4 regions of the Chimaeribacter sp. YP20170169 genome follow, and region 2 is predicted to be linked to each of the others. Evidence: predicted binding sites of a transcription regulator. Region 2 holds the regulator's gene; each other region holds the start of a gene.

Region 1 (7,894 bases), 1.3 Mb from region 2:
AGAGCAGGCTGGAGTAGCCGGTGCCGAAGTCATCAATCGACGCCTTCACCCCCAGCTCGGTCAGCTGGTCGAGGATGGCCACGCTGACATCCGGGTTGCGCATCGCGGTGGTCTCCGTCACCTCCAGCGTCAGCTTGCTTGGCGGGATGTTGTGGCGCTTGATGATGCTGATCACCTTCTCCACCAGATCCGGCTGCTCAAACTGCAACGCCGACAGGTTGACGGCGATGCTCCACTCCTCGTGCCCCTGGCGGTGCCACTCGCTCAGCTGGCGGCACGCCTCGTTCAGCACCCACTCGCCAATCGGCAGGATCAGGCCGGTCTTCTCCGCCAGCGGCAGGAACACGGCCGGACTGAGCATCCCGGTCTCCGGGCGCTCCCAGCGCACCAGCGCCTCAAAGCCGCACACCGGGCCATCCGGCGCGGTGAACTTGGGCTGGTATTGCAGGCGCAGTTCGTCATGCTCAATCGCCAGCCGCAGATCGTGCATCAGTTGCAGCTGCTCCTGCGCATTGGTGTTCATCGACTTCTGGAAGAAGCTGTGGCCGTTGCGGCCGGAGTTTTTGGTGTGGTACATCGCCGCGTCGGCGTTGAGCATCAGTTCGCGCTCGGTGGTGCCGTCGCTCGGGTAGACGGCGATGCCGATACTGATGGAGACCAGCAACTCATAGCGCGAGACGTGGAACGGCTTCTCAATCAGCATCACCAGCTGCGCCGCCAGCGTGGCGGCATCGGCCGGGTCGCTGATCTCCACCAGCACCACAAACTCATCGCCGCCCAGCCGCGCCAGCGTGTCCTGGGTGCCGAGCCGGTCGCGGATGCGCTCGGTGACGGCGATCAGCAGCTGATCGCCGATGTGGTGGCCATAGGCATCATTCACCGCCTTGAAGCCATCCAGATCCATGAACAGCACCGCGAACTGGGTATCCTCATGCTCCGCCTTTTGCAGCGCCTGCTGGATACGATCCTCCAGCAGCAGGCGGTTTGGCAGCTTGGTCAGGTTGTCATGCAGCGCCAGCTGGGTCAGCTCGCGGTTGGCCTGCTCCAGCGACTGCGCCAGCACTGCGGTGCGCGCCTGAAGGCGGGCGTCCAGCACCGACACCACCAGCGTGATGGCCAGCACCGCCAGGGTAACCACAATCACCAGCACCGCCAGCCAGTTGGTGTTTACGCCGCCGTGGCGGTGCATGTGGCTCATCATCTCCGGTGTCATGGAGAAGTTGGCGGCCGCCATGCCGGTGTAGTGCATCCCGACAATGGCGATGCCCATGATGATGGCGGCCAGCGCGCGCAGCAGCTTGACGTTGGAGGTCTGGGTACGCAGCCGGAAGGACATCCAGAGCGCGCCGGCGGAGGCGAGCACCGCAATCACGATGGAGAGCGCCACCCAGCCGAAATGATAGGACATGCCGGGCATCACGTTCATCGCCGCCATGCCGGTGTAGTGCATCCCGGCGATGCCGACCCCCATGATCACCGAGCCAACCAACAGGCGGGAGATGGGCAGGTGCAGATCGGTGACCAGCCAGAGGGCGAAGACCGAGGAGGCGATGGCAATCAGCATCGACAGGCCGGTGATGGTGGGATCGTAACTGATGGCGACCGGCAGGCTGAAGGCCAACATGCCGATGAAGTGCATCGACCAGATGCCGATCCCCATCGCAATCGCGCCGCCGCCAAGCCACCAGTGGGCTGCGGGCTTGTCAGTGGTGGCCACACGACCGGCCATGTCCAGCGCGGTATATGAGGCAAGGATGGCAACGATGAAAGAGAACATCACCAATACATCGTTGTAACTGCTGGCAAGCATAACGTGCTCTCCGAGAGAACCTGAATTGATGGCAATGCGTCCCGGTTATGGCGCCGTTGAAGCGGCAGGACGATCGCCGTAAAAAGCCCTTAACGATTATGTTGGCTTAACAGTCATGCGGCAGGCTAGAGGGCGCGCCTTAATATGTTTAGCATTAATTATGTGTTATTTAAGGCTTATTTAACGATTCTAGCGGCTTTTCCCAGATGGTTAAACTGGCGCGTACGCCACACTCCTAAGCAGGCTAAAAGTTTTAAAAAGAAAAAAATCTTTATCATTAACAGGCAAAGTTTAGATGATATTAGTCGGTTTATTTGGCTTTGTGAGTGACGATGCCAAGCCCGGCTGCCGCCAGACAGGCCGTTGGGGGCCAGGGCGGGGGAAATGCCGGCGGAAAATAGGGCGTGTGGCGGAAAAAAGGCGGCCATTTCAAGGGCGCGCGCCGGCCAGCTGGGGGAATCAGCTATAGTTAATCATTACTGTGGTTAATGACTCAGGAGCGCCCGCATGATCACCCTCCACCACCTGAACAACTCCCGTTCCCAGCGCATTCTCTGGATGCTGGAGGAGCTGGAGGTGCCCTACCAGATTGAGCGTTACCAGCGTGACTCCCACACCATGCTGGCCCCAGAGGCGCTCAAGCGCGTGCATCCGCTCGGCAAATCGCCGGTGCTGACCGACGACGACCTGACGCTGGCGGAATCGGGTGCCATCATCGAATATTTGCAGGAGACCTACGACGCGCAGGGGCTGCTGAAACCTACCGACCACTTTGCCCGCCAGCACTACCGCTACTGGATGCACTACGCCGAAGGCTCACTGATGCCACTGCTGCTGATGAAACTGATCTTCAGCCGGCTCGGCAAACCGCCGGTGCCGCTGCTGGTGCGGCCAGTGGCTGGCGCGATTGGCAAGGGGATGCAGAAGGCCTGGTTCGACAAGCAGATCGCCGTTCACCGCGACTATTTGGAGAAGGCGTTGCAGGAGAACCCGTGGTTCGCCGGGCGTGAGTTCAGCGCGGCGGATATCCAGATGAGTTTCCCGCTGGAGGCGCTGAATTCGCGGGGCGGGCTGGAGGGCGCGCCAGCGCTGGCTGACTGGCTGAAACGGGCGCAAGCGCGGCCCGCCTACCAGCGTGCGCTGGCGCAGGGCGGGCCATACGAACTGGCGGGTGCTCAGTAGGGGCGTGCGGGGGCGTGGGTAAAGTGTCGCCCCAGCGACTGCAACAGGCGGTTGCACAGACGCACGGTCTGGCGGCGCAGGGTCGGGCGTGGCGTATTGCCTTGCGCGGACGTGGCGTCCTGGCGCGAAGGTAGGGTCATCGATTTCATCGTTGCCTCCAGTAAAAAGGGTGGGAGCGCATTTTTTGTGCGCGTCATACAAAAAGGATATGCATAACGATTCACCAGATCAATATTTTTGTGAGACACATCACAAAAATAGTGAAACGGCGTTTTGCTTACCTGCTGTTGCGCAACAAAAACAGAGCGTTTCCCTCCGGCTTCGCCGCTTTTTCCGGCACGTCAGGCTGGTAACGCATCAGGGGGTGCGTGAATGCTGCTTAAATGCGCAATCAGGCAAATTTTGTCATGATATGGAGTTGAAAAAGCCCGCTAGCTGGCTGGATAATCGTTTGCCTTTTATTTATCTCCTATTTTAATAACGTCATGCGGGTTCAGAGTTAAACGTTTGCCTTGTTTTCTGCCTCTCTTTTTTCAGGAAACGCGGCGCCAGGGATGCCACGAAACGGAAACGACTGCGCTAAACCACCCTGCGCCGACACTCCCAGACCACATTCAGAGGACATCATATGTCTAGCAATCACACCCGGACGGGTGGCTCCGTGCAGCCAACAGGCTCACTGGATGCATTTTTCAAAATCAGTGCGCGCGGCAGCAGCGTGCGGCAGGAGATTGTCGCCGGGCTGACCACCTTTTTGGCGATGGTCTACTCCGTGATCGTCGTGCCGGGGATGCTCGGCCAGGCCGGTTTCCCACCGGCGGCCGTGTTCGTCGGCACCTGTCTGGTGGCGGGCATTGGCTCGCTGTTGATGGGGCTGTGGGCCAACCTGCCGATGGCGATCGGTTGTGCCATCTCGCTGACCGCCTTCACCGCCTTCAGTCTGGTGCTCGGCCAGCAGATCACCATTCCGGTGGCGCTGGGCGCGGTGTTCCTGATGGGCGTGCTGTTCACCCTGATCTCTGCCACCGGCATCCGTGCCTGGATCCTGCGTAACCTGCCGATGGGCGTGGCGCACGGCACTGGCATCGGCATCGGCCTGTTCCTGCTGCTGATCGCCGCCAACGGCGTCGGTCTGGTGGTGAAGAACCCGGCCCCCGGCCTGCCGGTGGCGTTGGGCGACTTCACCTCCTTCCCGGTGCTGATGACGCTGGTGGGGCTGGCGGCCACCATTGGCCTTGAGAAGCGCCGGGTGCCGGGCGGCATCCTGCTGGTGATTGTGGTGTTGTCGATCATTGGGCTGATCTTCGATCCGTCGGTGAAGTATTCGGGGCTGTTCGCCATGCCGTCGCTGACCGACGCCAGCGGCCACTCCACCATCTTCAGCCTGGATATTCTGGGCGCGCTGCAACCGGTGGTGCTGCCGAGCGTGCTGGCGCTGGTGATGACCGCGGTGTTTGACGCCACCGGCACCATCCGCGCGGTGGCCGGGCAGGCCAACCTGCTGGACAGCGACGGCCAGATCATCAGCGGCGGCAAGGCGCTGACCTCTGACTCCGTGAGCAGCATCTTCGCCGGGCTGGTGGGTGTCTCGCCAGCGGCGGTCTACATTGAATCGGCAGCGGGTACGGCGGCGGGCGGCAAGACCGGCCTGACCGCGACGGTGGTTGGCCTGCTGTTCCTGCTGATGCTGTTCCTCTCGCCGCTCTCCTATCTGGTGCCGGGCTACGCCACCGCACCGGCGCTGATGTATGTCGGCCTGTTGATGCTGAGCAACGTCACCAAGCTCGACTTTAACGACTTCGTGGACGCGATGGCGGGCCTGCTGTGCGCGGTGTTTATCGTGCTGACCTGCAACATCGTCACTGGCATCATGCTGGGCTTCGGCTCGCTGGTGATTGGCCGGGTGGTGAGTGGCGAGTGGCGCAAGCTGAACGTCGGCACCGTGGTGATCGCCGTGGCGCTGGTGGTGTTTTATGCCGGTGGCTGGGCCATCTGATCCCGCACAATCATCCAGGGGAGCCACGGCTCCCCTTTTTTATGCGGCGAATTTTCCTTGCCGCGCCACATCCCGGCATTGCGCACACGCGGGTTTAACACCTTTTCCAATCTGATCTACTATCACCGCTTGCCTGTGCCGGCCCGTGGGGCCGGTTGATGTTATAACGACAAGAGCCCAAGGAACGCATGGAAATCTTTTTTACAATCCTCATCCTGATCCTGGTGGTGTCACTCTCCGGGGTCGTCACCCGGATGTTGCCCTTCCAGATCCCCCTTCCCCTGATGCAGATCGCCGTTGGCGCGATGCTGGCGTGGCCCAACTTCGGGCTGCACATCGACTTTGACCCGGAACTGTTTTTGGTGCTGTTTATCCCGCCGCTGCTGTTCGCCGATGGCTGGAAAACGCCGATGCGTGAGTTCCTGCACCACGGCCGCGAGGTGCTGGGACTGGCGCTGATGCTGGTGCTGCTGACAGTGGTCGGCATCGGCTACCTGATTCATCTGGTGGTGCCGAACGTGCCGCTGGTGGCGGCCTTCGCGCTGGCGGCGGTGCTGTCACCGACCGATGCGGTGGCGCTCTCCGGCATCGTTGGCAAGGGGCGTATCCCGAAATCGATCATGGGCGTGCTGGAGGGCGAGGCGCTGATGAATGACGCCTCCGGCCTGGTGTCGCTGAAGTTTGCCATTGCGGTGGCGATGGGCACCATGGTGTTCACCGTCTCCGGGGCGACGGTGGAGTTCCTGAAGGTGGCGATTGGCGGCCTGCTGGCGGGCGTCGCCGTTACCTGGCTCTACAGCAAGTCGCTGCGCGTGATGAGCCGCTGGAGCGGTGATGACCCGGCAACCCAGACGGTGTTCCTGCTGCTGCTGCCGTTCGCCTCCTACCTGGTGGCGGAGCACATTGGCGTCTCTGGCATTCTGGCGGCAGTGGCGGCTGGCATGACCATCAGCCAGTCCGGCATTATCCGCAACGCGCCGCTGGCGATGCGCCTGCGCGCCAACGGCGTCTGGTCGATGCTGGAGTTCGTCTTCAACGGCATGGTGTTCCTGATGCTCGGCCTGCAACTGCCGGGCATCCTCGAGACTTCGCTGCTGATGCTGGAGAATGACCCGACCGTGCCAAACTGGCAGCTGTTCGCGGATGTGGCACTGATCTACTTCGCGCTGCTGATGCTGCGCTTCCTGTGGCTGTGGTCGATGAAAAAGCTGAGCAACCGCCTGCTGGCCAAGCGCCCGCTGATGTTCGGCAGCTACACCACCCGCGAGCTGTGGGTCGCCTCCTTCGCCGGGGTGCGTGGGGCGATCACGCTGGCCGGTGTGCTCTCCATCCCGCTGTTCCTGCCGGATGGCTCCGCCTTCCCGTCGCGCTACCAGCTGGTGTTTTTGGCGGTCGGGGTGATCCTGTTCTCGCTGATTGCCGGGGTGATCGCGCTGCCGTTCCTGCTGCGTGGCGTCAAGGTGGCTGACAAGTCGGTCTACAGGGAGGAGGAGCGGATGGCGCGCTCGGTCGCGGCGGAAGTGGCGATTGAGAGCCTGCACAAGATGGAGGAGCGCATCGCCGCCGACACCGAGGAGAACATCGATGAGCAGACGGTGCGCGAGGTGAGCGCCCGGGTGATCGGCAACCTGCGCCGCCGCACCTATGACAAGGACAATCTGGAGAACATGCTGCTGGTGGAGAACCTGGAGCGCCGCTTCCGTCTCAACGCCCTGCGGGCCGAGCGCGCGGAGCTGTACCACCTGCGCGCCACCCAGCGCATCAGCAATGAGACGCTGCAAAAGCTGCTGCATGACCTTGACCTGCTGGAAGCCCTGCTGGTCGAGAAAGAGACCTGACCCACTGGCGCGCCCGCTCTGGGCGCGCCCTTTTCCCCCTGTTTTCCCGCCTGTTCGCTATTTCCCCAGTGCCATCCGCGCCGCATGGCGTGTCGCATACCTGACCGTGCCCGCCTCCAGCAATTTGCCCTGCAACAGCAGGTTGAACACCGGTGCCTGTGGCCGGTGGAGGCGATGCTGCAACAGGTGCACCGCCTCGACGCCCAGTTCGCGGCAGGGCACCACCATGCCGGTGAGCGGCGCGTCCGGCAGGTTCTCCAGATGCCAGGAGAAGTCGGTGGTGATCAGCGAGACGTCATCCGGCACCCGCAGACCATGCCGCGCCAGCACCCGCAGCACGCCGGAGGCCATCGTCATGCAGCCGGGGAAAATGGCCTCTGGCCAGTGGGCCGGCGGGTGGGTGGCCAGCCACGCCTCCAGCGCCTGTTCGGCCTCATCGGCGGAAAAGCCCTCGGTCACAATCAGATCCTGCTGTGGGTCGAAGGGCAGGTGGAAGGCGCGGTAGGCCGCCTGAATGCCATTCAGCCGGGTGTAGAGCGTGCGACGGCGCAGGCAGGTGAGCGTCAGAAGACGCCGGTGGCCGCGCTCCAGCAGATGCCGCGCCGCGTTGAAACCAATCGCGCCGTGGTCGGGGGCAACGGCGTCCAGCGTCATTTCGCGGTCATGGGTGTTGATTAGCACGCAGGGTTTGTTGAGCGCGGCCGCCACCTTGAAGATGGCGTCATCGTCGGTGCCGATGATGATCACCGCATTGATGCGCTTATTACCGGCCTTCTTAAGGAACAGCTCAATGTCCGCGTGCTGCTCCTCCAGCCCGCAGTAGCTGAGGTGGACGTTGTGCGCGGCCAGCGCCTCGGCGATGCCGCGTGTCACCTCAAGGTAGAAGATGTCGCCACGGGCGTTGAAGGTGCGCCCCGGCGCGAACACCGCGATCCCATCAATCAGCAGCCGCCCGCTCGCCAACTCCTCCAATACCCCCAGCTTGCGCGCGCAGTTAACAATTGCCGCGCGCGCCCGTTCGCTGGTGTAAGACTTGCCCGCCAGCACGCGTGACACGGTGCTGACGGA
Region 2 (7,894 bases):
TCGGCGGCCGTCCCTATTCGGAGGCGTTGCGCAAGGCGATTCGCGCCCGCTATCAGGGGGTGATCATCGGGGCCGGTGGCTATACGCAGCAGAAGGCGGAGCAGTTGATTGACGCCGGTTACGTTGATGCCGCCGCCTTTGGCCGCGACTACATCGCCAACCCGGATCTGGTGGCGCGCTTTGCCCAGCAGGCGCCGCTCAACCCACCGCAGCCAGAGACCTTCTATGGCGGTGGCCGTGATGGCTACACCGACTACCCAACGCTGTGACTATCTGCATCACATTGAATTTATTCGCCTGCGAAGGCTATACTTAACTGTTTTTATCCACGCGGCGAACACCTCGCCGCGTGCCAACCTGTTATCAGAGGACTTTATGCGCTTACTCCATACCATGCTTCGCGTCGGTGACCTGCAACGCTCCATCGACTTCTACACCAAGGTATTAGGCATGCGTCTGCTGCGTTCCAGTGAAAATACCGAATACAAATACTCCCTGGCGTTCGTCGGCTATACCGAAGAGAGCGAAGGCGCGGTGATTGAACTGACCTATAACTGGGGCGTCGAGAGCTACGACATGGGGACGGCCTACGGCCACATCGCGCTGGGCGTGGATGATGTCGCGGCGACCTGTGACCAGATCCGCAATGCTGGCGGCAATGTGACCCGTGAAGCTGGCCCGGTCAAGGGCGGCACCACCGTGATCGCCTTTGTGGAAGACCCGGATGGCTACAAGATCGAGCTGATTGAAAACAGCCACGCTGGCAAAGGCCTCGGCAACTGATAGCTTCCCTGATCCTACGGGCGCGGCACGCCGTCGCCCGTCTTCTCCTGCGTATTGCCCTTCCCCTGCATCGGCCGCGAAAATTTGCCATAATGCGCGCTGAATTCGAACCTGATAAGAAACTGATGGCTGATAAAAGTGATCCCAACGCCCTGAGTGGCCGCTTCCGCGGGTTCTATCCCGTGGTGATTGATGTTGAAACCGCTGGCTTTAACGCCCGTACCGATGCCCTGCTGGAGATCGCCGCCGTGACGTTGCGCATGGACGACGACGGCTGGCTGACGCGTGATGAGGCGCTGCACTTCCATGTCGCCCCATTTGAGGGGGCGGTGCTGCAACCGGAGGCGCTGGCCTTCAACGGCATCGATCCGCACAACCCGCTGCGTGGCGCGGTGAGTGAGTATGAGGCGCTGCACGCCATCTTCAAGATGGTGCGCAAGGGCATGAAGGAGCAGAACTGCAACCGGGCGATTATTGTGGCGCACAATGCCAACTTTGATCACAGCTTCCTGATGGCGGCCGCCGAGCGCGGTAGCCTCAAGCGCAACCCTTTTCACCCCTTTGCCACCTTTGATACCGCGGCGCTGAGCGGGCTGGTGCTCGGGCAGACGGTGCTGGCGAAAGCCTGCATCACCGCCGGCATCCCCTTTGATAGCGCCCAGGCGCACTCCGCGCTGTATGACACCGAGCAGACGGCACTGCTGTTCTGTGAGCTGGTCAACCGCTGGAAACGGCTGGGTGGCTGGCCGCTGGCGACACCAGAGGCCGACGAGTAAAACAGAACGGGCGACCCTAGGGTCGCCCGTTTTCATTGCCGCTGAGGTTGCCCCCGCGCCCGGATTACTGTTGCTCTTCCTGGGAACGGTGCTTCTCGGCGGTCTCTTTGATCAGCTGTTGCAGTTCGCCGCGCTGGTACATCTCCAGCACGATGTCGCAACCGCCGACCAGTTCACCATCCACCCACAGCTGCGGGAAGGTCGGCCAGTTGGCGTATTTCGGCAGCTCAGCACGGATGTCCGGGTTCTGCAAAATGTCCACATAGGCAAAACGCTCACCGCACGCGGACAGCGCCTGTACCGCCTGAGCGGAGAAGCCACAGCTTGGCAGCTTCGGGGAGCCTTTCATGTACAGCAGGATCGGGTTTTCCGCGATCTGGGCCTGGATCTTTTCAATTGTCGTCATTGTCTTGCTTCCTCAAGCCATTGGCTGGCTATTACGCGTCACATCAAATCAGCAGTGGCCTATTGTAACGAGGGCGGCAACGGGATGAAAACACCATTTTTTGCAGGGTTTTCCCCCATGCCCCAAATTCGTCGGCCTGACTGCTAACAATAATTAAACATATGTTAACAGTAACAGATCTGAACGATGAGGTTTATCGGAAAAACGCGTTATCCCTCTATGCCGCCAGGCCGCTAACCGCTTGAGTTGCGGATAAAAGCAGCATATCTCCCCCCCAGTTTTCACTAATGAAAAAAGCTATTAACTTTTTCTGACAATATGAATTAGAATCAGGGGGTTTCATGCTTTTTTGTGCGGCAGGTTTCAGTGATACTGGGCCTCCATGGATGTTTGTCGGACACTTTTGGTAGCGTTGCCATGCGTTTACTCGTTACGCTTTTCGTTTTGCTTTTTACCCAGCTCTGTATGAATCTGGCGCATGCGTCGCCCCATGCGCGCACGTCGGCCGAACCCCGCAAGGGCCATGCCAGTGAGGCCAGGACGGATGACCGTAAAAAGCGCAAGCCGGTGAAAACCAGCGTAAAGAAAAAAGCCACCAGCCGCGACAAGGCTCAGGTGGTCAAGGTCACGACCAAAAGCGGTAAAACACGTAAAACCGCCTCTACCCATCTGGTCAAGGTGACGCCGCCGAAAAAGGGCTATAAAAAAGGCTATGGCCGCCAGCGCCTGCCCGGCCACGAGGCCAAAGCTGTGGAGAGCGGCCCGCTGGCACTCAGCCCGGCGCATAAAAAGCGCTACCAGAAAGCCAAGCAAACGGCGATGACCAAGCTAATGAAGCAGGTAGGCAAGCCCTACCGCTGGGGCGGCACCTCCCCCACCACCGGTTTCGATTGCAGCGGGCTGGTCTATTACGCCTATAAAGATGTGATGAAGATCCGCCTGCCACGCACCGCCAATGAGATGTACCACCTGCGTGATGCCGCGCCGGTTAAACGTGGCGAGCTGGAGAGCGGCGATCTGGTCTTCTTCCGCATCGCCAACCGTGGCGCGGCTGACCATGTTGGCGTCTATCTCGGCGATGGCAAATTTATCCAGTCACCGCGCACCGGCGAGGATATCCGCATCAGCTATCTGGATAATGACTACTGGCAGGACCATTACGTCGGCGCCCGCCGCGTGATGACCCCCAAGACCGTGCGCTGACCACCGCGTAACAAAAAAGACGCCCAAGGGCGTCTTTTTTTTCTGGTGCAGGCGGATTAGCCCAAAACAGCGGTAAAGCTAAAGGCAATGATCATGGTGAGCGCCGCCACAGTGGTGCATAGCGACAGTTTCAAATTGGTATCCATGTGTTCTCCTGAATAACGCAAACAAAACCACAATGTTTGTATGAGTTCTCATATTCTCACAGTATTGCAGGCAGTGCCTATCACGTCGTGATGCGCAACGGGATAATTTTCTGCTTCCCCTTTGCGCAAGAATAGGGGAAAATTCGCGGTTTACACACTGCGTACCCGGCCGCGGCTGCAATGCCCCACCGCTCCCCAGCGAAGATGACCGTCCTCTCCCCCTAGAATTCACTGCATCTTTTACGGTGGGCAGAAGAATAAACGCAGGCAAACGATTAACATTATAGTTACGTGCTGTAACACGTATTTTCAGGAGTCACTTTTCCCATGGCCACGATTAAAGATGTCGCCAAACGTGCCGGCGTGTCCACCACCACCGTGTCACACGTTATCAACAAAACACGTTTCGTCGCTGAAGAGACGAAGGCGGCGGTCTGGGCCGCCATCAAGGAGTTGCACTACTCCCCAAGCGCCGTGGCGCGCAGCCTGAAAGTCAACCACACCAAATCCATCGGGTTGCTGGCGACCTCCAGTGAGGCCCCCTACTTCGCTGAGGTGATTGAGTCCGTGGAGAACAGTTGCTACAGCAAGGGCTATACCCTGATCCTCTGCAACTCCCACAATAACCTCGACAAGCAGCAAGCTTACCTGGCGATGCTGGCGCAAAAGCGCGTCGATGGCCTGCTGGTGATGTGCTCTGAGTACCCGGATCAGCTGATCGGTATGCTCGAGGAGTACCGCAACATCCCGATGGTGGTGATGGACTGGGGTTCAGCACGCAGCGACTTTACTGACTCCATCATTGATAACGCCTTTGAGGGCGGCTACATCGCAGGCCGTTATCTGATTGAGCGCGGCCACCGTGATATCGGCATCATCCCCGGCCAGCTGTCACGCAACACCGGCGGCGGCCGCCATCAGGGCTTCCTGAAGGCGATGGAAGAGGCAAATATCACTGTGCGCCCGGAGTGGGTGGTACAGGGTGATTTTGAGCCGGAGTCCGGCTACAAGGCGATGCAGCAGATTTTGGTGCAGAAGCAGCGCCCAACGGCGGTGTTCTGCGGCGGCGACATCATGGCAATGGGCGCCATCTGCGCCGCCGACGAGATGGGCCTGCGCGTGCCACAAGACATCTCGGTGATTGGCTATGACAACGTGCGTAACGCGCGCTACTTTACCCCGGCACTGACCACCATCCACCAGCCGAAAGAGCGCCTCGGCGAGAGTGCTTTTGCCATGCTGCTGGATCGCATCACCAGCAAGCGTGAAGACCCGCAGACCATTGAAGTGCGCCCGAAACTGGTGGAGCGTCGCTCCGTGGCCGATGGCCCCTACCGCGACTACCGCCGTTAATCGACCAGCCGGGGCCATGCGCCCCGGTTTTTACTCCCCACGCAACCACTCCCGGTTCAACGTTTCGCTGTCCCCCAGATAATCCAGCAACCAGCTAAGCGCTGGCGAGGTGCGCGCCTGATCCCAGGTCAGGCAACAGGCGCTGTCCGGGAAGGGTTGCGCCAGCGTCAGCAGCACCAACTCTCCACGATCGATCAGCGGTTGCGCCATGTGCGCCGGGATCATCCCCACGCACAGGCCAGCCAGCAGGCAATCCAGCGCGCTGGTCCAGTCTGGCGCCACCAGCCGCCGTTGGTTATCCAGCGTCCAGGTGTCGCGCTTCGGCAGGGTGCGGGAGGTGTCCTCCAGACAGAGGGCTGGCCACGGCCGCAACTGCTCATCCGCCAACGGGCCGGGCAGTTGTGCCAGCGGATGGGTACGGCTCACCACACAGCGCCACGGCAGAAAGCCCATGTCGCGGAAGCGGTAGCTGCCGCCCACCGGCACGGCGCGGGTGGCACCAATCGCTGCATCCACCCGTCCATCCGCCAGCGCATCCCAGACGCCGTTGAACACCTCCGGCGAGATCAGCAGCTCCATATCGGGAAACTCGCGGTAGAAATCGAGCACCAGCTGCCGGGTGCGATCGGCACGCACCACCCGATCCACCGCCAGATTGAGTTGCCCACGCCAGCCATTGGCCGCCTGTTGGCACTGGCGACGCGCGGCCTGCATTTTTTTGATAACACCGCGCGCCTCCTCAATAAAAACCTGTCCGGCCTCGGTGATCGCCACATCACGGTGGCGGCGCTCAAACAGTTCCACCGCCAGCCACTGCTCCAGCTGGCGCACGGTGTAACTGACCGCCGAGGGCACCCGGTGCAGCTCCTGCGCTGCCGCGCTAAAGCTGCCGGTGCGTGCTACGGCGTCCACCACCTCCAGCGAATACTCTGACCACATGGCGCGCCCCACTCTTTCTGCTTGCAAAATTTTTCACAGCATGGCGCAAATTTTAACGTTTCACAATGCCCTGGCTGCTCCAGTAGAGTGCGCACCGCTATGCGTTTTTCTTATCATCTACTAACAAACCATAGGAATTTGCTATGACCCGCTCCCCTCTTTTCATGCTCTATCTGGCCGGACTGAGTGTGCTTGGCTTTTTGGCCACTGACATGTACCTGCCGGCCTTCGCCCAGATGCAGACAGATCTTTCGCTGACGCCCAATGCCATCAGCGCCAGCCTGAGCCTGTTTTTGGCCGGTTTCGCCTGCGCCCAACTGATCTGGGGGCCGCTCTCTGACCGCATCGGCCGCAAGCCCGTACTGGTGCTGGGGCTGTTGATGTTTGCCGTCGGCTGCGCCGGGATGCTGTGGGTGCAGGATGCGCGCCAGCTCTGGCTGATGCGCTTTGTGCAGGCGGTGGGAGTCTGTTCCGCGGCCGTAAGCTGGCAGGCGCTGGTGGTGGACCGCTGCACGGGCGAGCAGGCGAAACGGGTGTTTGCCACCATTATGCCGCTGGTGGCGCTGTCACCGGCGCTGGCCCCGCTGCTGGGTGCCTGGCTGCTGAACCACTTTGGCTGGCGCGCCATCTTCCTGGCGCTGCTCGCCATCACCCTGCTGCTGCTGGTGCCAACGCTGCGGCTCCAGCCTGCCAACCGGCCGGGTGCTGACCATCCGGCCCCCAAGGTAGGAATGCTGGCGCTGCTCGGCTCCCGCGTCTTTAGCGGCAACGTGCTGATGTATGCCGCCTGCTCGGCAGGCTTCTTCGCCTGGCTGACCGGCTCGCCCTTCATCCTGCACGCCATGGGCTATGGCGCGGATGCCATCGGCCTGAGCTACGTGCCGCAGACCTTTGCCTTCCTGATGGGTGGGTTTGGCTGCCGCTACGTGGTCAGCCGCCGTGATGGCAAGGTGCTAGTGCCGTGGCTGCTGGCTGGCTACAGCCTGAGCATCATCGCGCTGTTCCTGCTGGCCTGGCTCGCCACGCCGGGGCTGGCGCTGTTGCTGGTGCCATTTTGTGTGATGGCTTTGGCAAATGGCGCACTCTATCCCATAATTGTGGCTAACGCGCTACTGCCCTTCCCGCAGAGCACCGGCAAGGCCGCGGCCCTGCAGAATGCCCTGCAACTGGGACTCTGCTTCGTCGCCAGTCTGATGGTATCGGCCTTTATCAGCCAGCCGCTGATGGCAACCGTCAGTGTGATGCTGAGCACCGTGGGCCTGGCATTGGCAGGCTACCTGCTCCAGCGTAATGCGTCGGCGCAGGCAGCCATCCGTCATGAGCGGCATACTAACCAAACGGCATAATTGCCTTACTGAATAATCGCTTGATTATTCTTTGCGCCAGAAGGGATTGACTATTGAGTATCGCTTCTGGCGCGCCTATACTCTTTTTCACTCGATAAGAACAACGGTTTTACAAAACTTTTATCAAGTCTTGGTGCGCGAGGAGTGCGCGCATTTTGTCAGGGATGATGACCTGCTGTCCTACCCCTGGGCCAGCGGGATTCGTCCCACTTTCCTCTGTACATAGTCGAATATCAGATACGGCGGGTTACCCCGCGGGTTCTCGTATACGCCTGCAAATTGTCTATGCTTTTCCTTGCAGGTCATAAGTCAGAAGAAAAAGTGATGGAGAAGCTATGAGTTCATCGTGTATAGAAGATTTGAGCATTCAGGATAACCAGTGGTATCGCATTGCCCATGAGATGCTCAGCCAGGCGGATATCGAAATCAATGGCTCCCGGCCCTTCGATATCACCATCAATAACCCCGATTTTTTTAAGCGCGTATTGCAGGAAGGCTCACTGGGCCTTGGCGAAAGCTACATGGATGGCTGGTGGGAGTGCGAGCGGCTCGACATCTTCTTCCAGCGCGTAGTGGCCGCCGGTCTGGAGCACAAGCTGCCCCACCACCTGAAAGATACCCTGCGCATTGCCGCTGCCCGCCTGACCAACCTGCAATCCAAAAAGCGTGCCTGGATCGTCGGCAAGGAGCACTACGACCTTGGCAACGATCTCTTTACCCTGATGCTTGACCCCTACATGCAGTACTCCTGTGGCTACTGGAAAGAGGCGGAAACGCTTGAGCAGGCACAGGAGCACAAATTGCGCATGATCTGTGAGAAGCTGCAACTGAAGCCCGGCATGTCGCTGCTGGATATCGGCTGTGGCTGGGGTGGGTTGTCAGCCTTCGCCGCCCGTCACTACGGCGTCTCCGTTACCGGTGTCACCATCTCCGCCGAGCAGC
Region 3 (7,894 bases), 1.2 Mb from region 2:
AAGCGCTTTGATGCCAGAGTGTGATCGTCTGCACAATTTCGGCTTAATATAATGATAATTATGCCTTTTACCTATTGTGGCCTAAAGGGCGGACAGGATTGGGCGTGAAAAGGCTCACAGAATGCGTGGAAAAGCATTGAGCAATCAGCGGAGGGATCTTAATGCTAACTCGAGTTAGCAAAGGCTTTTGTCGGCTTTCGATCTGGAGGGCGGCGCTCGCCAAGGAGAAACGATGAACAGAACAGCCCTGCCGCGGGTCGGCATCCATCCGGTGATCGATGGACGCCGCCGCGGCGTGACTACGTCCCCGGCGGCGGGTTCTCGTCGCAGTTCGTGACCTGTGGCGGCGTGCCCTTCACCCTGACGCGCATCAACCTGATCCACGGGGTGGGGCCGGTAATGCAGATTGCCGAGGAGTGGAGCGTGGATCTGCCGCCAGCGGTGCATGACAGGCTCGACCAGCGCACCGATCCGACCTGGCCGACCACCTGGTTTGTCGCGCGTTTGACCGGCACCGGGCCGTTTCGGGATCTTCAGTCAGTGATGGAGAAGTGGGGGGCAAACCACGGCGTCTTGACGGCCGGGCATGTGGGGGCGGATTTCATTACGCTGGCGTCGATGCTGCGCATTTCGGTCTGTATGCACAATGTGCCGGACGGGCAGATCTACCGCCCGTCCGTGTGGTCAGCCCTCGGCATGGATCGCGAGGGGCAGGATTACCGTGCCTGCCGCACGTTCGGCCCGCTCTACCGGCGCTGAGCGGTTACTCCGCCGCATGGCCGACGGCGGGCAGGCGCTCGCCATCCAGCCAGGCGGCGTCATCGCGCATCACCAGCCGCCCGGTGACGAACCACTCGGCCACCAGCGGGTAGATCTGGTGCTCCTGCACCTGCACGCGCGCCTGGAGATCCTCCTCGCTGTCGCCGTCAAACACCGGCACCTTGGCCTGGAGGATCACCGGGCCGCCATCCAACTCTTCAGTGACGAAGTGCACCGACGCGCCGTGATCGGCATCGCCGTTCGCCAGCGCCTGACGGTGGGTGTGCAGGCCGGGGTATTTCGGCAGCAGAGAGGGGTGGATGTTCAGCATCCGCCCGGCGTAGTGGCGGACAAAGCCCGCGCTCAGGATGCGCATGTAGCCCGCCAGCACCACCAGATCGGGCGCGTAGGCGTCAATGTTGTCAGCCAGCGCGGCGTCGAACGCCTCGCGGCCAGCAAAATCGCGCGCATCCAGCGCATGGGCCGGAATGCCCGCGTCACGCGCGCGCTCCAGCCCATAGGCATCAGCGCGGTTGCTGAATACGGCGGCGACGGTGGCGTGGAGACGTCCCTGTTTGCAGGCCTCCATCATGGCCTGCAAATTGCTGCCATTGCCGGAGACCAGCACCACAATCCGCTTCATCAGCCAATCACCACCTGCTCAGCCGCGTCAGAGGCCTGAATGCGGCCAATCTTCCACGCCTGTTCGCCGGAGGCGTTCAGCAGTTCCACCGCCTGATCCGCCAGCTCGGCGGGCAGGGCGATCACCATGCCCACGCCACAGTTGAAGGTGCGGTACATTTCGTGGCGGCTCACGTTGCCCGCCTGTTGCAGCCAGCTAAACACCGCTGGCCACTGCCAGCTCGCCTCGTCAATCACCGCCTGGGTATTGGCTGGCAGCACGCGCGGGATGTTCTCCCAGAAGCCGCCGCCGGTCAGGTGGGCGATGGCGTGCACCTCCAGCTGCTCAATCAGGCTCAGCACCGATTTGACATAGATCTTGGTCGGGGCCAGCAGGTGATCGGCCAGCGATTTGCCGTCCAGCTGCTCGGTGGCGGCGTCGGTGTTGCTCACTTCGAGGATCTTGCGCACCAGCGAGTAGCCGTTGGAGTGCGGGCCGCTGGCGGCCAGCGCGATCAGCGCGTCGCCATCCTGCACCTTGCTGCCGTCGATGATCTCGGACTTCTCCACCACGCCAACGCAGAACCCGGCCACGTCATAATCTTCGCCGTGGTACATGCCCGGCATCTCGGCGGTCTCGCCGCCCACCAGCGCGCAGCCGGCCTGTTTGCACCCTTCGGCGATGCCGGTGATCACGCTGGCCGCAGTATCCACGTCCAGTTTGCCGGTCGCATAGTAGTCGAGGAAGAACAGCGGTTCCGCCCCTTGCACCACCAGGTCATTGACGCACATGGCCACCAAATCGATGCCGATGGTGTCATGGCGTTTCAGATCCATTGCCAGACGCAGCTTGGTGCCGACGCCGTCGGTCCCGGATACCAGTACCGGTTCACGATATTTTTGCGGCAGCGCGCACAGGGCACCGAAACCGCCCAACCCACCCATCACTTCCGGGCGGCGGGTCTGTTTCACTACACCTTTAATGCGGTCTACCAATGCGTTACCTGCATCGATATCCACACCTGCGTCTTTATAGCTGAGAGAGGTTTTGTCGGTCACTGCTGAATCCCCACGGCGGTTTGCAATTGGTGGTTAAAATGGAGCGGCGCAATTCTAACAGCCCAGGCAAACGTTTGCGAGTAGCTTATGAAGGGGAAATCGCTTTTGCCTTCTATACTACTTATCAAAATCTGTTGATCTCGATCAGGAGATTAGCGCTGGCGCGGCCAAAAAAAGGCGTTATAATCTCGCGATTTTTTTGGCCGCCAACCATCGTAGGGGAGAATAATTATGAAGATCGTTGAGGTAAAACACCCGCTGGTCAAACATAAGCTGGGCTTAATGCGCGAGAACGACATCAGCACCAAGCGTTTTCGTGAGCTGGCTTCTGAAGTGGGGAGTTTACTGACCTATGAAGCGACCGCCGATCTGGAGACCGAGAAGGTCACCATCAATGGCTGGTGCGGGCCGGTTGAAGTTGACCAGATTAAAGGCAAGAAGATTACCGTTGTCCCGATCCTGCGTGCCGGTCTGGGCATGATGGAGGGCGTGCTGGAGCACGTGCCGAGCGCGCGCATCAGCGTGGTTGGCGTCTACCGCGACGAAGAGACCCTGGAGCCGGTGCCGTACTTCCAGAAGCTGGTTTCCAACATCGAAGAGCGCATGGCGCTGGTGGTAGACCCGATGCTGGCGACCGGTGGCTCGATGATCGCCACCATCGACCTGCTGAAGAAAGCCGGCTGCACCAGCATCAAGGTGCTGGTGCTGGTGGCCGCGCCGGAAGGGATTGCCGCGCTGGAGAAAGCGCACCCGGACGTGGAACTGTTCACCGCCTCCATCGACCAGCGTCTGAATGAGAAAGGCTACATTGTCCCGGGCCTGGGCGATGCGGGCGACAAAATATTTGGTACTAAGTAACGCTATTAAGCCGACTGAGAAGTCGGCTTTTTTTTGATTTTTTTACCACACTGTCAATAAGACCTTCCTGGAGAGAGAAACCATGACCCGTCGCGCCATCGGGGTGAGTGAGCGTCCACCACTACTGCAAACGATTCCGTTGAGTTTCCAGCACCTGTTTGCCATGTTCGGCGCCACAGTGCTGGTGCCGATCCTGTTCAAGATCAACCCGGCCACCGTGCTGCTGTTCAACGGCATCGGTACGCTGCTCTACCTGTTTGTCTGCAAGGGCAAGATCCCGGCCTACCTCGGCTCCAGCTTCGCCTTCATCTCGCCAGTGCTGCTGCTGTTGCCGCTCGGCTATGAGACGGCGCTCGGCGGCTTCATCCTCTGCGGCGCGCTGTTCTGCGTGGTGGCGCTGATTGTGAAGAAGGCCGGCATTGGCTGGATCAACGTGATGTTCCCGCCGGCGGCGATGGGCGCGATTGTCGCGGTCATTGGCCTGGAGCTGGCAGGCGTGGCGGCTGGCATGGCCGGGCTGCTGCCAGCAGACGGCGCGGCGGTGGACGGCAAAACCGTCACCATCTCGCTGGTGACGCTGGCGGTGACGGTGCTGGGTTCGGTGCTGTTCCGCGGCTTCCTCGCCATCATCCCGATCCTGATCGGTGTGCTGGTGGGCTACGCGCTCGCCTTCTTTATGGGCGTGGTGGATGTCACCCCGATCGGGCAGGCGCACTGGTTCGCGCTGCCGACCTTCTACACCCCGCGCTTTGAGTGGGTGGCGATGCTGACCATCCTGCCCGCCGCGCTGGTGGTGATCGCGGAGCACGTCGGCCACCTGGTGGTGACCGCCAACATCGTGCAGAAAGACCTGCTGCGCGAGCCGGGGCTGCACCGCTCCATGTTCGCCAACGGCCTCTCCACCATGATCTCCGGCTTCTTTGGCTCGACGCCAAACACCACCTACGGCGAGAACATCGGCGTGATGGCGATCACCAAGGTCTACAGCACCTGGGTGATTGGCGGCGCGGCGATTCTGGCGATTTTGCTCTCCTGTGTCGGTAAGCTGGCGGCGGCAATCCAGGCGGTGCCGGTGCCGGTGATGGGCGGGGTGTCGCTGCTGCTCTACGGCGTGATTGGTGCCTCCGGCATCCGCGTGCTGATTGAGTCCAAGGTGGACTATAACCGCGCGCAGAACCTGATTCTGACCTCGGTGATCCTGATCATCGGCGTCAGTGGCGCGAAGGTGCACATCGGCGCGGCCGAACTGAAGGGCATGGCGCTGGCGACCATCGTCGGCATCTTCCTCAGCCTGCTGTTCCGCGTGATTGAGCTGTTTCGTGGCGAGGAGCAGGTGCTGGCGCCGCAAGACGCCGACAAACCGGCGGAGCCGCGCCACTAGGCCCGCCGCCGCCCCGGCCACATTGTGCGGCCGCCGGTTCTACTGGCGGCCGTTTGTGTGGTAGACTCGCCGGGTTTTACTGCCAGTTTTTGGTTGAGGTGCTTCTGAACACACCGGCACAGCTTTCATTGCCACTCTATCTTCCGGATGATGAGACATTCGCCAGTTTTTATCCGGGGGAGAACCCCTCCCTGCTCGCTGCCATCCACAATGCACTGAATCAGGAACATGGGACCTACATCTACTTCTGGTCCCGCGTCGGCGGCGGCCGCAGCCACCTGCTGCACGCGGCCTGTGCCGAGCTATCCCTGCGTGGTGAAGCCGTCGGCTATGTGCCGCTCGACAAGCGCGCCTATTTTGTCCCGGAAGTGCTGGATGGCATGGAGCAGCTGGCGCTGGTCTGCATCGACAATATCGAGTGCATCGCCGGTGATGAGGCGTGGGAGATGGCGATTTTTAACCTCTACAACCGCATTCTGGAGAGTGGCCGCACCCGGCTGTTCATCAGCGGTGACCGCCCGCCGCGCCAGCTCAGCCTGCAACTGCCTGATCTGGCTTCGCGCCTCGATTGGGGGCAGATCTACAAGCTGTTGCCGCTGTCGGATGAGGAGAAGTTGCAGGCATTGCAGTTGCGCGCCAAGTTGCGCGCTTTTGAACTGCCGGAAGACGTGGGCCGCTTCCTGCTGAAGCGGCTCGATCGCGAGATGCGCACCCTGTTCATGACGCTCGACCAGCTTGACCGTGCCTCCATCACTGCCCAGCGCAAGCTCACCATTCCCTTCGTCAAAGAGATCCTTAACCTGTAGCCGGGCGCGGCGTCACAGGATCTCCAGTACCCGCTCCGGCGGCCGGCCAATGCGCGCCTTGCCGTTTGCCACCACAATCGGGCGCTCAATCAGCCGCGGGTGATCGGCCATCGCCTGAATCAACGCCTCCTCGCTGCTCTCCTCCGCCAGCTTCAGCTCCTGATAGATCTCCTCGCCCTGACGCATCATGTCGCGCGCCGAGGAGAGGCCCAGTTGGTGCACCAGTGTTTGCAGTGTGTCAAAGGAGGGCGGGGTCTCCAGATAGAAGATGATGTCAGGCTTGACGCCCTGCTGCTCCAACAGGGCCAGTGCCTCGCGGCTCTTGCTGCAATTCGGGTTATGGTAGATCGAGACGGTTTGCATAATAGGCTTCCTGAAAAGTGGGTAAACCGGCACGCCGGGCGTGCCGTAAGGTCAGCTACGTTGGTATTGGCTAAAGCGTTTTTGCATCTGCCGGAACTGGTCAATGCGCGCGTCGTAGCGCGCCTGATCCAGGCTGCCGAGCCGTGACTGGGCGCTGGCATTGCTCAGCAGCTCAATCGCCTGATCAATCTTGCCATTCAACGCCAATCCTTCCGCGCGGGCGGAGAGCTCCTGCGCGCGCAGGTTCTGCTTCGCGGCGGCCTGCGCCATCAGCTCCCAGCCATTCGGATCGTCCGGGTGACTGTAAGTATAGCGGTTGAGAATGCGCAGCGCGTCGGACGGCCGGCCGCCCTCCAGCTCCGCATTAGCCAGGTTGAGTTGCAGCACCGGGTTTTTGTTGGCGGCGTTGGCCTTCTCCAGCCGGGCAATGGCCTGCGGCGCGCGGTTCTGGCCGAGATCGACGTCGGTAAAGAGATCGAGATACCAGACGTTACCGGGGTCTTGCGCCAGCAGTGACTCCAGCAGGCGCGCGGCGTCGGCATATTTTTTCGCCTGATAAAACAGGATAGCGCGGCCATAGCGCGCCGCCGTCTGCTCGCGCACGTTGCCGCGCTCCAGCGGCCCCAGCACATCCTCACTCAGCCGGCCCTCGTCACTGCCATACATGCCCAGCACGCGCATCTTCGCCAGCAGGAAGTCCAGCGAGGATCGCACCACCACGCGCGGCATCTGGTTGGCGCGGTTGCGGGTGTCCGCCAGCCGGCTGTCCGGCAGCGGGTGGGTCAGCAGCATCTCCGGCGGGGCGGAGGAGGTGCGCGACTGGTCTGCCAGCTTCTGCAAGAAGGCCGGCATCGCTTCCGGGTCAAAGCCCGCGCGCTGCAACACCTGAATGCCGATGCGATCCGCCTCCTGCTCATTGGCCTGCGTGAAGCTGATCATCCCCTGCTGCGCGCCAGCCAGCGTGCCGGTCAGCGCCGCCATGCCAGCCTGCGGACTGGCCATCGCCAGCAGGATGGAGCCGAGCGCGCCGACCCAAGTCAGCGGGGCGTTACGCTGCTGGTCTTCCATCGCCCGCGCCAGGTGGCGCTGGGTGACGTGGGAGATTTCGTGCGCCAGCACCGAGGCCAGTTCGCTCTCATTGTCGGTGTAGTTGAACAGCCCGGAGTGCAGCACCACGTTGCCGCCAAAGAAGGCGAAGGCGTTGATCTCCTGGTTGTTGACCAGAAAAAAGTGGAACGGCGTCTTGACCGAATAGGCCTGCGCCACCAGCCGGTTGCCCAGCTGGTTGATATACTGAATCAGAACCGGATCGTTGATCAGCGGGGTGCTGGCGCGCAGTTGGCGCACGTAGAAGTCCCCCATCTGCATCTCCTGGCCGATGCTGAGGGTGCCGCCAGCGGTGGTGCCGATGTCCGGCAGTTGGTCAGTGGTGAAATCCGCCGCGGCGGGCAGGGCGGCCGAGAGTGACAGGGTGCCGACCAGCAATGCGATAACAGAGTGTCGAAATGATAAAGCCATGACGCTATCCCTTGTAATATCCTGATGTTAGCGGAGAGGGTGCCTGTGGCGTCTCTCTGGCAGTCGATGACGCAAAATGGCAAAGCGTGCCGGTGCTCCTTGGGGTGTCACCCAGCCCTCCATAGACTCCTGACGGGGTAACAGATTCCTGTGCGGCGTCATTTTTCTATCTTAGCCAGCCTGCGGGGGTAATGGAACGCCCACCGGCGGGCAGGGGTTGTTTTCTCTGGAGTCATGCATGTTTGAGTTGTTATTGCAGTGGTATCGCCGCCGTTTCACCGATCCGCAGGCCATCGCCTTGCTGGTGATTTTGCTAGTGGGCTTCTGCATCCTCTATTTTTTCAACGACATCCTGGCGCCGCTGCTGGTGGCGATTGTGCTCGCCTACCTGCTGGAGTGGCCCACCGCCCGGCTGGAGCGCCTCGGCTGCTCGCGCGGGTGGGCGGCGGGCATCGTGCTGACGCTGTTTGCTGGCGTGGTGCTGCTCGGGCTGCTGGTGGTCGCGCCGCTCACCTGGCAGCAGGGCGTC
Region 4 (7,894 bases), 1.0 Mb from region 2:
AGAGCGCCAGCTCCAGCGTCACCCAGGCACCCTGGAGAATCAATTGGGAATAGCCGTCAAACATGGCGGTATCTCAGTTAGGCAGGGGCGGACGCCCCTGCGGAAAGGCTGCGGCCATTAGCCGCCGTACACGTCGAAATCAAAGTATTGCTTGGCAAACTTGTCGTAGGTGCCGTCCTGACGCATCTCGGCGAACGCCTTGTCGAGCGCGGCTTTCAGATCCGTATCCGCCTTGCGCAGCCCCATGCCGGTGCCGACGCCAAAGAAGGTGTCATCCTTCACCGATTCGCCTGCAAAAGCGTAATCCTTGCCTACCGGCTGCTTCAGGAAGCCTTCGCTGCCCGCAACTTCATCCTGGAAGGCGGCGTCGATGCGGCCGGAGTCCAGGTCAGCGTAGATCAAGTCCTGATTCTGGTAGGCCACCACGTCGATGCCCTTCGGCTGCCACATGGCGTTGGCGTAAGCCTCCTGGGTCGAGCCTTGCAGCACGCCCACGCGCTTGCCACGCAGGGCTTCCAGCGTCGGCAGGATGGGCGAACCTTTCTTGGCGATCAGACGGGCGTTGGCGGCGTAGAGTTTTTCCGTGAAGGCGATCTCTTTCTGGCGCTTCTCAGTGATGGAGAGCGACGAGATGATGGCATCAATTTTCTTCGCTTTCAGCGAGGGGATCAGCGCGTCGAAATCACTCTCCACGAAGGTGCACTTCGCCTCGATGCGCTTGCACAGCTCCTTGGCTAAATCAATATCGAAGCCGACCAGCTGGCCATTGGCATTTTTGGACTCAAAGGGTGCATAGGTGGGGTCCGTGCCGATACGCAGATCTTTCGGCACCGCGGCGAAGCTGCCGGCGGTCGCAAATGCCAGAACCAGAGGAAGGACTTTGACCAATTTCTTCATACATTACCCTCAAATGATAGTCGGTGCCTGACCCGGCACTCACCCGCTTTTTCATGCAGGTTTCATGCCGATTATGCGGGGGTGATGAATAACCTTCACGGCTCGCAAAAAGGCGGCCAGAGATCACGCCATAACGCCAATCCACAGGAGGAACGGTATGCCGTGTTGAGAGTATAGATAACTGCCGGGAAAAGATGCACCAGCGGGGTGCGGCGCGTGCGCCATACTGGTGCAGATGAGAAAAATGATCGTTGGTGGGGCAAGGTGCCTAGCGCGCGCCCTGCCAGCGCTCGAACAGATCGTCAGGCAATTCAATATCAAATTGATCCAGTACGCGGTTTACCGTCTGGTCGATAATCTCCTGCACCGTTTGAGGTCGGTGGTAGAAGGCTGGCACCGGCGGCATGATCACCGCGCCCAGTTCGGCGGCCTGCGTCATCAGGCGCAAATGGCCCAAATGCAGCGGCGTCTCGCGCACCGCCAGCACCAGCGGGCGGCGCTCTTTCAGCACCACGTCCGCCGCGCGCGTCACCAGACTGTCCGTGAAGCTGTTGACGATGCCGGAGAGCGTCTTGATGGAGCACGGCAGGATTACCATGCCAGCGGTCTTGAAGGAGCCGGAGGAGATGCTGGCGGCGATGTCGCGGGCATCATGCACCACGTCGGCCAGCGCCTGCACGTCGCGCAGCGAGTAGTCGGTCTCCAGCGCCAGCGTCTGCCGGGCGGCGTTACTCATCACCAGATGGGTTTCGATGCCGTCCACTTCACGCAGCACCTGCAACAGGCGCACCCCGTAGATGGCGCCGCTGGCGCCCGAGATGCCGATGATGAGTCGTTTCATAGGTAATCCTCTGCACTGGACGCCCGCAAACCGGATGCGCCGAAAAAGACAGGGCCAGACAAGTCTGGCCCTGGAGAGGTTATGGTAACGAAAGCGGCAAGAATAATCAGCCCTCGTTATGCATTTCCAGATTTTCCACTTCCTGCTGGCCACGCATCGCCTTGGCGTCATCGTTGCGCAGCGACTCCAGATGCTCCAGGTAGCCCTGATCCACATCCTTGGTGACGTAGACGCCGTTGAACACCGAGCACTCAAACTGCTCAATGTCCGGGTTGTCTTCACGCACCGCGTCGATCAGGTCATCCAGGTCCTGGAAGATCAGCGCATCGGCACCGATAATCTGGGTGATTTCGCTCACCTCACGGCCGTGGGCGATCAGCTCGTTGGCGCTCGGCATGTCGATGCCGTAGACATTCGGGAAGCGAATCTCTGGCGCGGCCGACGCGAGGTAAACCCGCTTGGCGCCCGCCTCACGTGCCATCTCCACGATCTGCTCGGAGGTGGTGCCACGCACGATGGAGTCATCCACCAGCAGCACGTTCTTGTCACGGAACTCGGCGCGGTTGGCGTTCAGCTTGCGGCGCACGGATTTGCGGCGCGCCTGCTGGCCCGGCATGATGAAAGTGCGGCCGACGTAGCGGTTCTTCACGAAGCCCTGACGGTACGGCTTGTTCAGGATGCGGGCGATCTCCAGCGCGATGTCGTTGGAGGTCTCCGGGATCGGGATCACCACGTCAATCTCCAGATCTTCCCACTCGCGGGCAATCTTCTGGCCCAGCTTCTCGCCCATGCGCACGCGGGCGCTGTAGACGGAGATCTTGTCGATGAAGGAGTCCGGGCGCGCAAAGTAGACATACTCGAACAGGCACGGGTGGAACTTCGGGTTCTCCGCGCACTGGCGGGTAAACAGCTGGCCGCGTTCGGTAATGTAGACCGCCTCGCCCGGCGCGACGTCGCGCAGGAACTCAAAGCCCAGCGTATCCAGCGCCACGCTCTCGGAGGCCACCATATACTCAATGCGGCCATCTTCCAGGGTGCGCTTACCCATCACCAGCGGGCGGATGCCGTTCGGGTCACGGAACGCCACCAGCCCGTGGCCGATGATCATCGCCACGCAGGCGTAGGCCCCGCGGATCTGCTTGTTCATCGCCGTGATGGCCGCAAAGATGTTCTCCGCCTCCAGCGGGTAGTGCTGGAAGCGGTCCAGCTCGCTGGCAAAGATGTTCAGCAGGATCTCGGAGTCAGAGGTGGTGTTCACGTGACGGCGCGCCCCTTCGAACAGCTGGCTGCGCAGTTCGTGGGCGTTGGTCAGGTTACCATTGTGCGCCAGAGTGATGCCGAACGGCGAGTTGACATAAAAAGGCTGCGCTTCTGATGCACTGGAACTGCCGGCGGTCGGGTAGCGTACATGGCCGATGCCCATGTTACCCTGCAAGCGTTGCATGTGACGTGCTTCGAACACATCTTTCACCAGACCGTTTGCCTTACGCAGACGGAAGCCGTTGTTGGCATCAATGGTGATGATGCCTGCGGCATCCTGCCCACGGTGCTGGAGCACCGTTAACGCGTCATAAATCGACTGGTTGACCGGCATAAAACCGGCGATCCCGACAATACCGCACATGTTGTCTTTTCCTCATCAGCGCTGCCGCAGTTAGAGATGCTGCGGCAAGAAACTCGACGTGCTCTGCAGGTAGCTGAAAAACCACCTGATAATAATGCTGAACTGCGGAATCAACTGAGACTGTTTCCAGTCAGCACTCTGTGAAAAGCCGGTGAAGGTGTCCAGAAAGAACAGGATGGCGGCGACGATCAAGACACCGCGCAACGCGCCGAAACACACGCCCAGCACCCGGTCTGTGCCTGACAGCCCGGTGCGCTCCACCAGCGTACCGATCACATAGTTAACAACCGCACCTACGAGCAACGTCGCGATAAATAAGATGCCGATTGCGATTCCGTTCCGAACCAGTTCGCCTTCAAAACGGGTGAAATAGATGGCAAGGTAGGGGTAGTAGTGACTGGCCACAAAGAACGCACATCCCCAGCTAACCAGTGAGAGCGCTTCACGGACAAACCCCCGGATCAGGCTGACAAGCGCCGAAAACCCGATAATTGCAATGATGACGTAATCAATCCAGACCATGACAATTCCAATGATGATCCGCCCCGCATCCAATTCGCGGCGAATTCTAACAGAAAAAGAAAACGTTTGCGTAGGGGAAATCTGGCCCTGTCGCAAATAATTAATTGTGCTTAAAAAAACCTCAACCCAGGCAGAAACATAGCGTGGCCGTCAGCGATTCCCTCCCCTGAAATGATAAACGGGGCGCCAAAGGGCGCCCCGTTGTGGCTGGTGCCAATCAGCGTCCGGCGCTGTAGGCGCGGATCTGGCCGCTCAGCCCGCTGATCTGGTTCAGCTCCGGCAGCGCCGACTGCAACTTCTGCTTCGAGGCGTCCGGCCCGACAAAGATGCGGGTGATCTGCCCCTGCACCGGCGTGGAGGGCACGGTGTAGGCGCGGTAGCCCGACAGGCGCAGGCTGGCAACAATCTCATTCACCTTGGCGGCGTTCTTCAACGCGCCAAGCTGGACGATGTAAGCCTGCCCGGCTGGCGCACTCTCCGTTGCCTGCGGCTTCGGCTCTGGCTTCGGCTCTGGCTTGGGTTCCGGCTTCGGCTGCGGTTTCGGCTCCGGTTTTGGCTGGGGCTTCGGCTCCACCGGTTTTGGCTTCTCCACTACCTGCGGCTTGCTTTCGGTCATCGGCGGCGGCGATACCGTCACCGGCGCTTTGGCTGGCGCACTGCCAGCGGCGCTGTTCAGCTCGGCGTTTGGCCGGGTGGCGGCGTCCACCGCTGGCCCTGCCCCTTCCGGTGGCTGGGCTGGCAGTGACTGGGTCGCCGGCGGCACCGCGTCATTCTCCTGGCTGTCGCCGGCCTTCGGCACCAGCGGAATAGCCGCGAACTCATCTTCATAGTGCTTCTTTTTACCATCCAGCAGGCCCGGCAGTACGATGACGCCAAGCGCCACCAATATCACCGTCCCGACCAAACGATTCTGGAACTTACTCGCCACGGCTGTTTCCCGCCTCTAGTGCCTCCATGACATGCGCCACGGTATGGAATGACCCGCAGACAATCACAATGTCATGATCATCAGCATCCTGCATTGCCTGTTGCCAGGCTGATTTGACATCGGCGAACTGCCGAGGTTCCGTCAGGTGCGCGGCCAATTGCTCGGCGCTAGCCCCACGCGGCCCCTCCAGCGGCGCGCAGTACCAGGCGTCTACCTGCGGCGCCAGACAGGCCAGCGTGCCGGGAATGTCCTTGTCCGCCAGCATCCCCACCACCGCGCGCACCGTCGCACCGGGCGCCTTCGGCAGTTGCGCTAGCTGCTGCGCCAGATAACCGGCGGCGTGCGGGTTGTGCGCCACGTCGAGGATCAGGCGCGGCGACTCGCTGACGGTCTGGAAGCGGCCCGGCAGCATCGCCTGTTGCAGGCCAAGGCGGATCGCCTCCTCTCCCACCTGCAAAGCGGGCGCAGCATAGTGCAGCGCGGCCAGCGCGGTGGCGGCGTTGTCCAGCGGCACCTGTGGCAGCGGCAAGTCAGCCAGTACCCGGCCACCGCACGCCCAGCGCCAGTTCTCTGGCTGGGCGCTGAAGTGCCACGCCTCGCCACGCGCATGGAGCGGTGCGCCCAGTTCCGCCGCCACCTCGGCGATGGTGTGCGGCATGTCCGGCTCGCCCACCACCGCCGGGCGGCCCGGACGGAAGATGCCAGCCTTCTCACGGCCAATGCTCTCGCGATCCGGCCCCAGCCAGTCAGTGTGATCCAGCGCGATGCTGGTGATCACGCCCACGTTGGCGTCGACGATGTTGGTGGCGTCGAGACGGCCGCCCAGCCCCACCTCGAGGATCACCACATCCAGCGCCGCCTGTTGGAACAGGTAGAGCGCCGAGAGGGTGCCGTACTCAAAGTAGGTCAGCGTGGTGTCGCCCCGGCCTGCCTCCAGCGCGGCGAAGGAGGCGCAGTGCGCCGCCTCGGGCAGCTCCTGCCCCTGGATGCGCACCCGCTCGGTATAGCGCACCAAATGCGGCGAACTGTAGACGCCGACGCGTAGGCCAGCGGCGAGCAGAATCGCCTCGAGGGTGCGGCAGGTGGTGCCCTTGCCGTTGGTGCCGGCGACGGTGAAAACAAAGGGGGCGGGTTGCAGCAGGGAGAGGCGCTCGGCCACCTGCCTGACGCGCGTCAGGCCAAGATCAATCGCCTGAGCGTGAAGGTGTTCCAGATAATGAAGCCACGTGGCCAGGGGCGACGTGGCTTGGGGAGTGGGTAGAGTTTGCATCGGTCCCGTTCGGCTTACGCTGCGCGTCGTGCAGCGGATGTGGACAACGCACCACCCACGACGTCGGCGCAGATGGTGCCCCATGTCAGGCGTGACGGGCGGCAGCCGGGCCGGTTACCGGGGCGGACAGGCCGCCCCGCAGCCCTCGCGGGCCGCCATCAGGCCGATCAGACGTCCTGTTGGCTCTCGCTCACCACGTCGTCGCCGTCCACCACATGGACAACCACATTCGGCTCCGGCTGGTTGGTCAGCTTGGCGAGGATGCCGGCCAGTTTGTCACGCATCTCCGGGCGGCGAATGATCATGTCGATCGCGCCCTTCTGGATCAGGAACTCACTGGTCTGGAAGTCAGCTGGCAGCTTCTCGCGCACCGTCTGCTCGATTACGCGGCGGCCAGCGAAGCCGATACGCGCTTTCGGCTCGGCGACGTTCAGGTCACCCAGCATCGCCAGACTGGCGGAGACGCCACCCATGGTCGGGTCAGTCAGCACGGAGATGTACGGCAGGCCACGATCCTGCATCTTCGCCAACGCAGCACTGGTTTTCGCCATCTGCATCAGCGACATCAGCGCCTCTTGCATACGGGCACCGCCGCTGGAGGAGAAGCAGACCAGCGGGCAGTTGTCTTCCAGCGCCTGCTCGACCGCACGCACAAAGCGCGCGCCGACCACGGAGGCCATCGAGCCGCCCATGAAGGCGAACTCAAAGGAGGCCACCACCACCGGCATACCGTGCAGCGTCCCTTTCATGACGATCAACGCGTCTTTCTCGTCGGTCTCTTTCTGGGCCGCGCTCAGGCGATCTTTATACTTCTTGGAATCCTTAAACTTCAGCACATCCTTTGGCTCAAGCTCGCTGCCCAGCTCCACATCGCTCCCCTCATCCAGGAAGGTGTGCAGGCGCATACGCGCTGCAATCGGCATGTGGTGATCGCACTTCGGGCAAACCATCAGGTTGCGCTCCAGCTCCGCCCGGTAGAGTACCTGGCCACAGCTGTCGCATTTGGTCCAGACGCCCTCAGGAATGTTGGCCTTCCGGGTTTGGGTGATAGTGCTCTTATTTAGAATTCGTTCAATCCAGCTCATTGATGACCTTTCTGTTTGAACCCGGCAAACGCCAGTCCACTGTTCTTGCCCGCCGGGGCCACCCCATAAAAAAATGCCTGAGAACCGCGCCGGGCGCGTTGCTGAGGCACTGACTTGGGTGTGTCACGACGGACAGACCATAAATGTCGCTCATTAAACCATAACGGTTCGACGCTGTGGATAAAAAACTGGTCGAACCGTTAGGTTAATGTCGTAAAAACTTAATCATTGTGTGACAGCGCGACCCGGTATCAGGGTTTCTGCGTCCGCGCGCGGGCGGCAGCGCGGCGATGGCGCCACACTTCAATCACGCCCGGCAGAATTGAAACAAGGATTATGGCGACAATCAAGAGCTTCAGGTTCTCCTGCACCACCGGCAGGTCACCGAACAGGTAACCGGCGTAGGTGAACAGCAGTACCCACAGCAGCGCGCCAATCACGTTGTAGGCGGCAAAGTGGCGGTAGGACATGTGCCCCATGCCCGCGACGAACGGCGCAAAAGTCCGCACGATCGGCACGAAACGCGCCAGGATAATCGTCTTGCCGCCATGCTTCTCATAGAAACGGTGGGTCTTGTCCAAATAGCTGCGGCGGAAGATTTTCGAGTTGGGGTTGCTAAACAGCCGGTTGCCAAACAGCCGGCCAATGGTGTAGTTCACCGCGTCACCCAACACCGCCGCACAGATCATCAGCCCCGCCATCAGGTGCACGTCCAGGCTGTTGGAGG

The links. The regulator PurR, encoded in region 2, represses purine synthesis genes. The targets are predictions, from matches to a motif close to CANGCAAACGTTTGCNTG.
Region 1: ACK3SD_RS15895 (NCS2 family permease) is a predicted target of PurR. The motif match lies at 3,489-3,506, and genes of this name have one in related genera.
Region 3: purM (phosphoribosylformylglycinamidine cyclo-ligase) is a predicted target of PurR. The motif match lies at 2,503-2,520, and genes of this name have one in related genera.
Region 4: cvpA (colicin V production protein) is a predicted target of PurR. The motif match lies at 3,940-3,957, and genes of this name have one in related genera.

Annotation. Positions count from the first base shown of each region.
Region 1 covers NZ_CP176824.1:3,476,925-3,484,818, reverse strand. The annotation lists gene ACK3SD_RS15910 (putative bifunctional diguanylate cyclase/phosphodiesterase) at 1-1,810, opposite strand, end outside; gene ACK3SD_RS15905 (glutathione S-transferase family protein) at 2,318-2,992, shown strand; gene ACK3SD_RS15900 (hypothetical protein) at 2,986-3,141, opposite strand; gene ACK3SD_RS15895 (NCS2 family permease) at 3,621-4,988, shown strand; gene ACK3SD_RS15890 (Na+/H+ antiporter) at 5,177-6,826, shown strand; gene ACK3SD_RS15885 (LacI family DNA-binding transcriptional regulator) at 6,884-7,894, opposite strand, start outside.
Region 2 covers NZ_CP176824.1:2,194,973-2,202,866, forward strand. The annotation lists gene nemA (N-ethylmaleimide reductase) at 1-269, shown strand, start outside; gene gloA (lactoylglutathione lyase) at 376-783, shown strand; gene rnt (ribonuclease T) at 876-1,559, shown strand; gene ACK3SD_RS09815 (Grx4 family monothiol glutaredoxin) at 1,624-1,965, opposite strand; gene ACK3SD_RS09820 (C40 family peptidase) at 2,383-3,168, shown strand; gene cydH (cytochrome bd-I oxidase subunit CydH) at 3,225-3,314, opposite strand; gene purR (HTH-type transcriptional repressor PurR) at 3,642-4,667, shown strand; gene punR (DNA-binding transcriptional activator PunR) at 4,698-5,606, opposite strand; gene punC (purine nucleoside transporter PunC) at 5,750-6,952, shown strand; gene cfa (cyclopropane fatty acyl phospholipid synthase) at 7,288-7,894, shown strand, end outside.
Region 3 covers NZ_CP176824.1:974,438-982,331, forward strand. The annotation lists partial or broken gene fucI (L-fucose isomerase) at 301-759, shown strand; gene purN (phosphoribosylglycinamide formyltransferase) at 764-1,402, opposite strand; gene purM (phosphoribosylformylglycinamidine cyclo-ligase) at 1,402-2,439, opposite strand; gene upp (uracil phosphoribosyltransferase) at 2,671-3,297, shown strand; gene uraA (uracil permease) at 3,380-4,678, shown strand; gene hda (DnaA inactivator Hda) at 4,777-5,484, shown strand; gene arsC (arsenate reductase (glutaredoxin)) at 5,497-5,847, opposite strand; gene bepA (beta-barrel assembly-enhancing protease) at 5,899-7,365, opposite strand; gene ACK3SD_RS04490 (AI-2E family transporter) at 7,604-7,894, shown strand, end outside.
Region 4 covers NZ_CP176824.1:1,163,782-1,171,675, reverse strand. The annotation lists gene ACK3SD_RS05365 (histidine ABC transporter permease HisQ) at 1-64, opposite strand, end outside; gene argT (lysine/arginine/ornithine ABC transporter substrate-binding protein ArgT) at 118-897, opposite strand; gene ACK3SD_RS05355 (UbiX family flavin prenyltransferase) at 1,166-1,738, opposite strand; gene purF (amidophosphoribosyltransferase) at 1,845-3,362, opposite strand; gene cvpA (colicin V production protein) at 3,393-3,884, opposite strand; gene dedD (cell division protein DedD) at 4,102-4,812, opposite strand; gene folC (bifunctional tetrahydrofolate synthase/dihydrofolate synthase) at 4,802-6,082, opposite strand; gene accD (acetyl-CoA carboxylase, carboxyltransferase subunit beta) at 6,250-7,167, opposite strand; gene ACK3SD_RS05325 (DedA family protein) at 7,419-7,894, opposite strand, start outside.